Halorhodospira halophila SL1: one gene and its partner. Each later gene encodes a partner of the first gene's protein in a complex. Links are inferred from orthologs where the notes say so. Each region holds a gene or a part of one and is shown in the gene's direction. Other genes may lie near its edges.

The links. The genes of interacting proteins can lie anywhere in the genome.
Region 2: the proteins of pnp (region 1) and rne are in contact, whole or in part, in a cryo-EM structure (PDB 9QH0), measured with the Escherichia coli proteins. The link is inferred for Halorhodospira halophila SL1 from one-to-one orthologs.

The regions. Positions count from the first base shown.
Region 1 is NC_008789.1:1,914,266-1,919,194, reverse strand. Bases 867-3,827 are described here. They hold pnp (polyribonucleotide nucleotidyltransferase), read left to right. Parts: upstream 867-1,283; coding sequence 1,284-3,371; downstream 3,372-3,827. Other genes in these bases: HHAL_RS08785 (nicotinamidase), read left to right, coding at 3,470-3,827; rpsO (30S ribosomal protein S15), read left to right, coding at 974-1,243. Also shown: tRNA pseudouridine(55) synthase TruB, read left to right, coding at 1-847; more of HHAL_RS08785, read left to right, coding at 3,828-4,120; HHAL_RS08780 (Y-family DNA polymerase), read right to left, coding at 4,126-4,929. UniProt on the Escherichia coli protein: Involved in mRNA degradation. Catalyzes the phosphorolysis of single-stranded polyribonucleotides processively in the 3'- to 5'-direction. Also involved, along with RNase II, in tRNA processing.
Region 2 is NC_008789.1:1,345,546-1,350,849, forward strand. The notes cover bases 1,265-4,600. They hold rne (ribonuclease E), read left to right. Parts: upstream 1,265-1,613; coding sequence 1,614-4,400; downstream 4,401-4,600. Other genes in these bases: HHAL_RS06325 (low molecular weight protein-tyrosine-phosphatase), read right to left, coding at 4,458-4,600. Also shown: HHAL_RS06310 (S49 family peptidase), read right to left, coding at 1-241; HHAL_RS06315 (RluA family pseudouridine synthase), read right to left, coding at 238-1,215; more of HHAL_RS06325, read right to left, coding at 4,601-4,946; kdsB (3-deoxy-manno-octulosonate cytidylyltransferase), read right to left, coding at 4,959-5,304. UniProt on the Escherichia coli protein: Endoribonuclease that plays a central role in RNA processing and decay. Required for the maturation of 5S and 16S rRNAs and the majority of tRNAs. Also involved in the degradation of most mRNAs.

The DNA.
Region 1 (4,929 bases):
CTCCAATAAGGCCCTGCAACAGGTTAAGCGGCTCTTCGGGGCGCGCAAGGCTGGGCACACGGGCAGTCTCGATCCGCTGGCTACCGGCCTGCTGCCGATCTGCTTCGGCGATGCAACCAAGGTATCCGGGTTCCTGCTCGATGCGGACAAACGGTACGTGGTGACCTGCAAGCTCGGGGTGGCCACAGACACCGGCGACGCGGAGGGCACGGAACGCGATCGTGCCGAGGTCCCCGCGCTGGACGAGGAGGCGGTCGAACGAGGTCTGACCGGGTTTCGCGGCCCCATCGACCAGCTGCCGCCCATGTACTCGGCCATCAAGCACCAGGGCCAGCGACTCTACGACCTGGCGCGCCAGGGGGTGGAGGTCGAGCGCGAACCCCGCCGGGTTGAGATCTACGACCTGCAGCTGGTGGCGGTTCGTGGGGATGAGCTGGAGCTGTCGGTGCACTGCTCCAAAGGCACCTACATCCGTACACTGGCCGAGGACATCGCCCAGGCGCTGGGGACCGTGGGACACGTGTGCGCGCTGCGCAGGCTCGGGCTGGGGCCGTACCAGGATCCGGCGATGTGGACCGAAGAGATGCTCGCCGCGCGGGCGGAGCAGGGGCGCGAGGCGCTGGATGCCACACTGCTGCCGATGGACTCGGCCCTCCAGCAGTACACCGGCGTCGAGCTTGCCGACGATCTCGCCTACTTTGTCGTCCAGGGGCAGCCGGTCTTTGTGCCCAAGGCGCCCAGCGAGGGTTGGCTGCGGCTCTACGATCGCGGCGGCAACTTCCTGGGCATGGGGCAGGCCCTGGATGACGGGCGCATCGGGCCCAAGCGCCTGGTGGCGCGCCGCTGAACGGGGGCGGTGCTGCGCAAGCCCCCGCCGCCGGGTGGCAAATTCTTGTTCCCTTGCCCCCGCGAGGGCTACACTAGCTGCCTTTATTGACAGGCCGAAATCGAACGTACAGGTCAGGAGTCGTACATGTCGCTGAATGCTGAGCAAAAATCGGAGATCGTCGAGCAATTCCGGCGTTCCCCCTCAGATACCGGATCGCCCGAAGTGCAGATCGCGCTGCTCTCGGCTCGAATCCAGCACCTCACCGAGCACTTCTCGGTGCACAAGCAGGATCACCACTCCCGGCAGGGTCTGCTGAAGCTGGTCAGTCAGCGCCGCAAGCTGCTCGATTACCTCAAGCGCAAGGATCGGGGCCGTTATCAGGACGTCATCGAGCGTCTCGGCATTCGCAAGTAAGCGCAAGGGGTAAACAACGATGAGCGAGAGCCAGCTATCCCTGACCCCGGTCAAGCGGAGTTTTCAGTTCGGTCAGCACCAGGTGACCCTGGAGACCGGGGGCGTGGCCCGTCAGGCCGATGGCGCCGTCCTGGTCGATATGGCGGACACGGTGGTTCTGGTCACCGTGGTCGGCAGGAAGGACCCGGCGGCGGCACGCGATTTCCTGCCGCTGACGGTCAATTATCAGGAGCGCACCTACGCTGCGGGGCGTATCCCCGGTGGCTTCTTCAAGCGGGAGGGCCGGCCCTCCGAGAAGGAGACCCTGACCTGCCGCCTGATCGACCGGCCGATCCGGCCCCTGTTCCCCGAGGGGTTCCGCCAGGAGGTCCAGGTGATCGCCACGGTGCTCTCGCTCAACGATGAGGTGGATGCCGACATTCCGGCGATGATCGGGACCTCGGCGGCGCTGGCGTTGTCCGGCATTCCGTTCGAGGGGCCCATCGGTGCCTGCCGGGTTGGTCACCTCGACGGCGAGTTCGTACTCAACCCGACCTTCAGTCAGACGGCGGAGTCGGATCTGGATCTGGTCGTGGCCGGCACCCAGGATGCGGTCCTGATGGTCGAGTCCGAGGCCAATCTGCTGCCGGAGAGCACGATGCTCGACGCCGTGCTCTACGGGCACGAGCAGATGCAGGTGGCCATCGATACCATCAACGATCTGGCCGCTGAGGCGGGCAAGCCGCGTTGGGACTGGCAGCCGCCGGCGAAGAACGAGTCGCTGGACTCGGCGGTGGCAGAGCTGGTGCGTTCGGACCTCGAGGCCGCTTACCAGATCGCCGACAAGCAGGAGCGCAGTGAGCGGGTTGGCGCCCTGCGCGACAAGGCGGTGGAGGCGCTGGCCGACGAGGAGCGTGAAGGCTGGGGCGCCGGCGATGTCGGAGAGGCGTTCAAGACGCTCGAGAAGAAGATCGTCCGGGGCCGGATTCTGGCCGGTCATCCCCGCATCGATGGCCGCGACAACCAGACGGTGCGCCCGCTCAACGTGCAGGCCGGTGTCCTGCCGCGGACCCACGGCTCGGCGATCTTCACCCGCGGCGAGACCCAGGCGATCGTGGTCAGCACGCTCGGTACAGGCCGGGATGCTCAGGTCATCGATGCGCTGGAGGGCGAGCGGCGCGAGCCGTTTATGCTGCACTACAACTTCCCGCCGTACTGCGTGGGCGAGACTGGCTTCATCGGCACGCCGAAGCGGCGCGAAATCGGCCACGGCAAGCTGGCCAAGCGCGGTGTTGAAGCGGTGATGCCCTCCGACGAGGAGTTCCCCTACGTGATTCGCGTGGTCTCGGAGGTCACGGAGTCCAACGGGTCGTCTTCGATGGCCACCGTCTGTGGCACCAGTCTGTCGCTGATGGATGCCGGCGTGCCGCTGAAGGCTCAGGTGGCTGGTATCGCCATGGGCCTGATCAAGGAAGGCGACGAGTTCGCCGTGCTCACCGACATCCTTGGCGACGAGGACCACCTCGGTGACATGGACTTCAAGGTTGCCGGTAGCAAGGATGGTGTCACTGCGCTGCAGATGGACATCAAGATCGACGGGATCACCCGGGAGATCATGGAACAGGCCCTGGATCAGGCGCGCTCCGGCCGGCTGCATATCCTCGAGCAGATGAATCAGGTGATCGACAAGCCGCGCGAGCAGATGTCCGAGTACGCCCCGCGGCTGCTGACCATGAGGATTGACCCGGAGCGTATCCGGGACGTGATCGGCAAGGGCGGTGCGACCATCCGTGGGCTGACCGAGGAGACCGGTACCAACATCGACATCAGCGACGAGGGCGTGGTGACCATCGCCTCGGCGGACAAGGCGGCCGCCGAAGAGGCGAAGAAGCGCATCGAGCTGCTGACCGCCGATGTCGAGGTGGGCAAGGTCTACGATGGCAAGGTTGCGAAGCTCATGGACTTCGGCGCCTTCGTCAACATCCTGCCCGGTCGGGATGGCTTGGTGCATATCTCGCAGATCTCCAACAACCGGGTCGAGAACGTCGCCGACGAGCTTTCGGAGGGCGACTCGGTCCGGGTCAAGGTGCTCGAGGTCGATCGTCAGGGCCGGATCCGGCTGTCGATGAAGGCCGTCGAAGAGGAGTAACGGCCGCCGGACCACTGCAATCGCTGCGGTGTCGGCTTGCTGCCGGCGCCGCGGCGGCTACCCTGAAGGGGGTGCCGACCGATCGTCGGGAGGTTGCGGTGGTTGAAGCCAAGCTAAGAGACGCGGAGCACGCCGCGTTGCTCGTCGTCGACGTCCAGCCGGACTTTATGCCCGGCGGTGCGTTGCCGACCCAGGGCGGCGACGAAGTGGTCCCCCCCATTGCCCGCCTGCTGGAGCGGGCGCCCAGCCGCTACGTGGTGGCGACCCAGGACTGGCACCCACCGGGGCACATCTCCTTTGCCTCCAGCCATCCAGGGTGTTCCCCCTTCGAGGTGATCGAGCTCCACGGCGTCGACCAGGTGCTCTGGCCCGATCACTGTGTCCAGGAGACCCGCGGTGCAGCCCTGCACGACGGGGTCCCATGGCGCCATGCAGACCTCATCCTGCGTAAGGCCACCGATCCGCTGGTCGACTCGTACAGCGCGTTCCGCGAGAACTTCGCCCCGGATGGACGGCGGCCGTCGACGGGTCTGACCGGCTACCTGCGCGAACTCGGTGTCGAGCAGCTCTACGTCTGCGGCCTGGCGAGGGACTACTGCGCACTGTGGAGCGCGGAGGACGGGGCCCAGGCGGGCTTCGGGGTGCACTTCCTGTGGGATCTGACCCGTCCTGTGGATGCCAGCAACGACGCCTCGGTGCAGCGGACGCTGCAGGCGGCCGGGGTGGAGATCGTCACCGGGGTGCCCTGAGCGGTTCAGGCAAAGAAGCCGTGCAGGTGCCAACCGTAGGGCGGGCGACGGTCGCGATAGACCCAGAGCCGGCTGCCGACCGGGGCGCGCGCGACGTAGTAATCGCGGGCCACGTCCTCGTCGTCCCACCAGCCGCTTTCGATCCGTTCCGGACCCGCTTCCAGGCACAGCGGGCCGCCCCAGTGCGGTTCTCCGCCCTCGCCGCTGAGTAGACGCCGCGGGTGTGGCAAGAGCCAGACCGGCCGCGGCAGCGTTGCGGCGGGGGGCCGGTCCGGGTGTTCCAACGGTAGGCGGCACCAGGCACGCTCCGGACGTGGGTCGGGGTAGGTAGCCAGGCGTTGGACGCAATCGGCCCCCAAGCGGGCGATGAGTCGCTCGCTGAGGGTGCGCACGGCTTCGCCATCGGCGCCCGTACGCTCGAAGAGGTCGCCGCTGGTCCCTTGGTAGGGCAGGAGTTGATCCGCCTCGAGACGGACGGCGGTGGCCACATCGGGGAGTGCCTGGCGTTCCAGCCGGTGGCGGGCGATGTGGGCCATGTGCTCCAGGTCGCGGGTCGGACGCAGGAAGCCCAGGGTCAGCCGCGTATCCGGACCATCCGGGTGCTCCAGGGCGACCGCGGCCTGCTGGATCCCGGCATCGAGGCCGCGAAGCATGCCGACTAGGGCGCGCAGCAGGCGCTGCAGGGCGAAGCCGGTTGCCTGAGTGGCTGCGGTCGGGGCCGGGAGTTCCAGGCGACCACGGTAGCGCTGGGGTGGTGGGATGCAGCGGCGCGGCTCGGGGCGCTCGCCGAGGGCCTGCTCCAGGGTGCG
Region 2 (5,304 bases), 570 kb from region 1 along the record:
GCTCGGCACTGGCCGCGGAATCCGACATGATCGGGCCGTCGATGCGCACCTCCGCCGTATGCGGGCCGATTTCTTCGTCCGCGGCGAAGTCCAGGCGCCCCAGCGAAACGGCGACTAGGACGACCACCACCAGGATGGCGCCGCGGGTGATCAGGCGCCAGCGCCGTGCTCGACGTTGCTCGCGGATATTCTCCTTTAGCAGCTCCAGAAGCGCATCACGCTCCGACGTCTCTTCGCTCATGCTGACTCCTCGTCTTGTGAATGCGATAACCGTTCGAGGACCGCCTTCAGCTCATCGCTGAGCGGCGCCTCGATACAGAGGGGTTCCCCGGTATCCGGATGCTGGAGACGCAGCGACGAGGCGTGCAGAAACAGCCGGCGCAGCCCGTAATCCCGCATTGTGGCGTTCGCCCCACGATCACCATAGCGCTCATCGCCCGCCACCGGGTGGCCGATGTGCCGAGCGTGGACCCGAATCTGGTGGGTGCGGCCGGTCTCCAGGCGTGCGGTGACCAGGGTCGCCTGCGGCCAGGACTGCTTCCGCAGGAATTCGGTCACGGCCGCCCGCCCCTGCTTGCTGACACGCACCTGCCGTTCCCGAGGCGCGCCTGGCAAACGCTCCAGCGGCGCATCGACGCGCAGCGGCGTCACGCCTCGCAACGGCCCGACCAGCAGCGTCGTGTAATGCTTTTCCACCTTGCCCTGCCGGAGTTGTTCATGGAGCCGACGCAGCGTCGATCGACGCTTGGCCAGCATCAAGCATCCGCTCGTCTCTTGGTCGAGTCGATGCACCAGCTCTATAAAGGGCAGATCCGGACGCAGGCCTCGCAGCGCCTCCACCAGACCCAGGCGCACGGTGGAGCCGCCGTGGACGGCCAGCCCCGAGGGCTTGTCCAGCACAAGCAGGCGCTCATCCTCATAGAGCACACCGCGGCGCAGCCGCGCCTCCAGGCCATCAGGGAGCCCCCCCGAGGCGGGTTGGCTTGTCTGGCGCTGCCCCGAAACCGGTGGTATGCGCACCACCTCGCCGGCACTCAACCGGCGCGTGGGCTTGGCGCGGCCACCATCAACACGCACCTGCCCTTTCCGCAGCAGGCGGTAGACTCGGCTGCGCGGTACACCCTTGAGTTGTCGCAGGAGGAAGTTGTCGATTCGCTGCCCGGCTTCGTCGGCCAGTACCTGATGGTGTCGAACCTTGGGATCAGAGGCGCTCATAGGCGGATTCTAGCAAAAGAAGGAATTTGAAGGGCGACGCAAGTCACTGATACAATTAGTCGCACGTGGTGTCCAGATTCACGCGACGCCGCGACGGGTTTCACACAGCGTCGCACGCCGTGCGGCGCTGATAGCAGCGCCAGACGAGACAACGGGTCCGCGCCCATGGCGGCGGGGACCACTTGACCACGACGAACATGCCCTGCGCCCCTTCAGGAGTCGAGCGCGGATGACACGGACGGAACTGTCGCACTGGATGGTCTGGCTTGCCGCCTGGTCGGCGCCACCGCTGTGGCCCGAGCGGGCAGCGGCCGGGCCCGATGCGATGCCGGCCCCCCGGCCCGTCCTGCTCGGGCGCCCTGTAGCGATGGCGGCAGGGCTGCGGAGATTGCGCACCCATGAAAAGAATGCTGATCAACGCAACTCAGCCGGAAGAGTTGCGCGTTGCACTAGTGGATGGGCAGATCCTCTACGATCTCGACATCGAGGCACCCTCCCGCGAGCAGAAAAAAGCCAACATCTACAAGGGGATCATCACCCGGGTTGAACCCAGCCTCGAGGCGGCGTTCGTCCAGTACGGCGCAGAGCGCCACGGCTTCCTCCCCTTCAAGGAGATCGCGCCGGCCTACTTCACCTCGGCGGACGGCCAGCGCAATTCCCCGAAGGACGGCCTGCGCGAAAACCAGGAGGTCCTGGTGCAGGTCGACAAAGAGGAGCGCGGCAACAAAGGCGCCGCCCTGACCACCTACATCAGCCTGGCCGGGCGCTACCTGGTGCTCATGCCCAACAATCCGCGTGCCGGGGGAGTTTCCCGGCGGATCGAGGGGTCGGATCGCGCGGAAATCCGCGAGAGCCTGCGCCAGCTGGATGTCCCGGAAGGGATGGGGCTGATCGTGCGCACCGCCGGCGTTGGACGTAGCACGGAAGAGCTGCAGTGGGACCTGGATTACCTGCTGAAGCTCTGGGATGCCATCCAGAACGCCACCGCAGAGCGCGCGGCCCCGTTCCTGGTGTACCAGGAAAGCGACGTCATCATCCGCGCGCTGCGTGATTACCTGCGTTCGGATATCGGCGAGATCCTGGTCGACGACGATGAAGTCTTCTCCAAGGCACGCGACTTCATCGACCAGGTCATGCCGTACAACCGGCAGAAACTCAAGCACTACACCGATCCGGTACCGCTATTCTCGCGCTACCAGATCGAGAGCCAGATCGAGTCGGCGTTTCAACGCGATGTTCGCCTGCCCTCCGGCGGCGCCATCGCCATCGACCATACCGAAGCGCTGATCTCCATCGACATCAACTCCTCGCGCGCCACCAAGGGTGCCGACATCGAGGAGACGGCCCTCAACACCAACCTCGAGGCCGCCGACGAAATCGCCCGGCAATTGCGTCTGCGCGACCTCGGCGGCCTGATCGTCATCGACTTTATCGACATGGGCCCACCCCGCCACCAGCGCGAGGTCGAGAGCCGGCTGCGCGAGGCGGTCAAGGCTGATCGCGCGCGGGTGCAGATCGGGCGGATCTCCCGGTTCGGGCTGCTGGAGATGTCTCGGCAGCGCCTGCGCTCGTCCCTCGGCGAGGCCCACCAGGAGGTCTGCGGCCGATGCGGTGGCCAGGGGACGGTGCGCAGCGTCGAGTCCCTGGCGCTGTCGATCCTGCGGATCATCGAGGAAGAGGCGATGAAGGAGAAGACCGGGCGCGTCCTGGCACAGCTCCCCATCGAGGTCGCCACCTTCCTGCTCAACGAGAAGCGGGCCCAGATCGCCGAACTCGAGCACCGCTACGGCGTGCACATCCTGCTGATCCCCAACCGCAATCTGGAGACCCCGCACTACGATATTCAGCGCATGCGCACCGACGAAGGCCCGGAGCAGAGCGGCAGTAGCTACAACCTGGCCACTCCGGCAGCGGAGCCGACGGTCATCGAGGCTGGCCTGCCCGCCAGTCGCCCTCCGGCGCCCGCCGTCCAGGGGGTTACCCCCAGTGCACCCGCTCCGGGCCCCGCCTCCGGCACCGAGGAGCGAAAGCGACCGACCGGCCAGGGCGCGGAGGGTCAAGGGGAAGACGCCCCTCTGAGCTCCATCTTCCGTCGGCTGCGCGGACTGCTATTCCAGAACTCCACCGATCAAGAACGCCTTACGGAGGGCGATTCACCCCGTGACAAGGCGTCCCCTCGACGCGTTGAGGCTGAGCCGGAGGCCTCCGAGGAGCGTGGCGGCCGCAACGGCGGCCAGAGCAAGCGCGGCACCCGACGCGGTGGCCGTTCCCGGGGTGGCGGACGCAGTCGGCGGGGCACCGGCGACGGCGGCAACGGACAGCAGCAGCGCGCCCAGACCGAGGGCGACTCGGGCCCCCAAGGCTCGTCCGCCGAGACGGCGCAAGCCCAGGATGAAGGCAAGGAGCGGAGCAACCGGGGCAGCAAGGCAAGCAGCAAGCGCAAGAGCGAGAGCAGCGCCAAGGCCGGGACCACTGCCGACACCGAGACCCCCGATACGGAAACCGGGACCCCGCAGCCGGAGGGCGCCAAGGAGTCGACGCCGGAAGACACCACCCAAACCTCCGAGGCCCGCTCCTCCAGTGGCTCCGGGAGAAGCGGACGCAGCCGTCGAGGCCGCCGCGGGGGTCGCCGCCGCCGGCGATCCAACAACGGGTCGGAGCAGGACGACGGGCAGTCAGGCTCGGCGGCTACCGCGCGTGACAGCGGCGACACGGCTGCTGAGTCCTCCGCCACTCAGGATGCATCGGGCACTGCCTCAGCGGCTTCGGCAACTCGCGACCAGGCGGCCGAAAAGCCCTCTGAGCCGGGAACGCAGCCCGAGGCGGCGACGACTCAGGGAGGCAGCACCGAGGCGCGTCGTACCAGCTCCCGCAAAGCCGCCGATCAACGGGCGCAGCCGACCGACGACGCGAAGCCGCCGAAGGCGGCCGAGGAAGGCGCTGCCCCATCGGTTAAGGACGCCGACGCATCGCGATCCGACCAGGCAGAGGCGGCCGAACCTGCCGCGGCAACCAACGCGCCACAACAGGCCGAGGAACCGGCAGAGACATCCGGCCGCCGCAAGCACGTCCGCTCAGGCCGTCCGCGCAAGCCGAAGACCCAGGCATCTGGTGCGCAGAATGCCACGGCGCCTGACTCGGATGGCGCTTCGGTCAATGCGGAAGATGCGGAGAGGGCCGAGTAAGACCGGCTGGTAGAAGAGAAGCCCTGCGGGCGGCACCTCGCCGCCCGCAGGAGCGGTTCAGCGCTGCTGGCGCTGACGGACCTCGGCGATCAGTCCATCGGCAGCTTCCTGGATCAGGTCGAGGACGTGCTCAAAACCCCGCTCGCCACCGTAGTAAGGATCCGGCACCTCCCGTTCACTGCGGTCGCGCGCGTAATCGAGGAATAGCCCGATCTTGTGGGCATGCTTCGGCGGGCAGTCGGCCTGCAGGATGCCCAGATTGGCCTCATCCATCGCCAGGATCAGATCGTAGGCCTCGAAATCGTGACGCTCCACCTGCCGGGCGCGCAGATCGCTGATATCGATCCCCCGCCGCTGCGCTGCCATCTGGGCGCGCTGGTCTGGACTCTTGCCGGTGTGGAAGTCGTGGGTACCCGCTGAATCGAGCTCTACCAGCTGCTCGATCCCCTCCTCGCGCAGGCGTTGGCGCAGCACACCCTCCGCCGTTGGCGATCGACAGATATTGCCCATGCAGACGAGCAGCACACGCAGTTTGTCCTCGGACATAACACCATTTCCTTATCGGGTTGATTGCAGCCGCCGGGCTACCGCCTCGAGATCGGCCGGCGTATCGACACCCGGCCCCGGGCGCTGGTCGGTGGCGGCCACCTGGATCGCGAAACCGTGCCATAGCGCTCGCAACTGTTCCAGAGACTCCAGCCGCTCTGGCGGAGCCGGCTCGAGCCCCGGGAAACGGCGAAGGAAGGCGGCCCGGTAGGCGTAGAGTCCTAGGTGGCGGAGCCAGCCCCCCGCAGCGACGGCGCCATCATCGATCCCGTCGAAGCGGTCCCGGTCCCAGGGGACCGGCGCGCGGCTGAAGTAGAGGGCGTGGTCACGGTGATCGCGCACTACCTTGACGACCGAC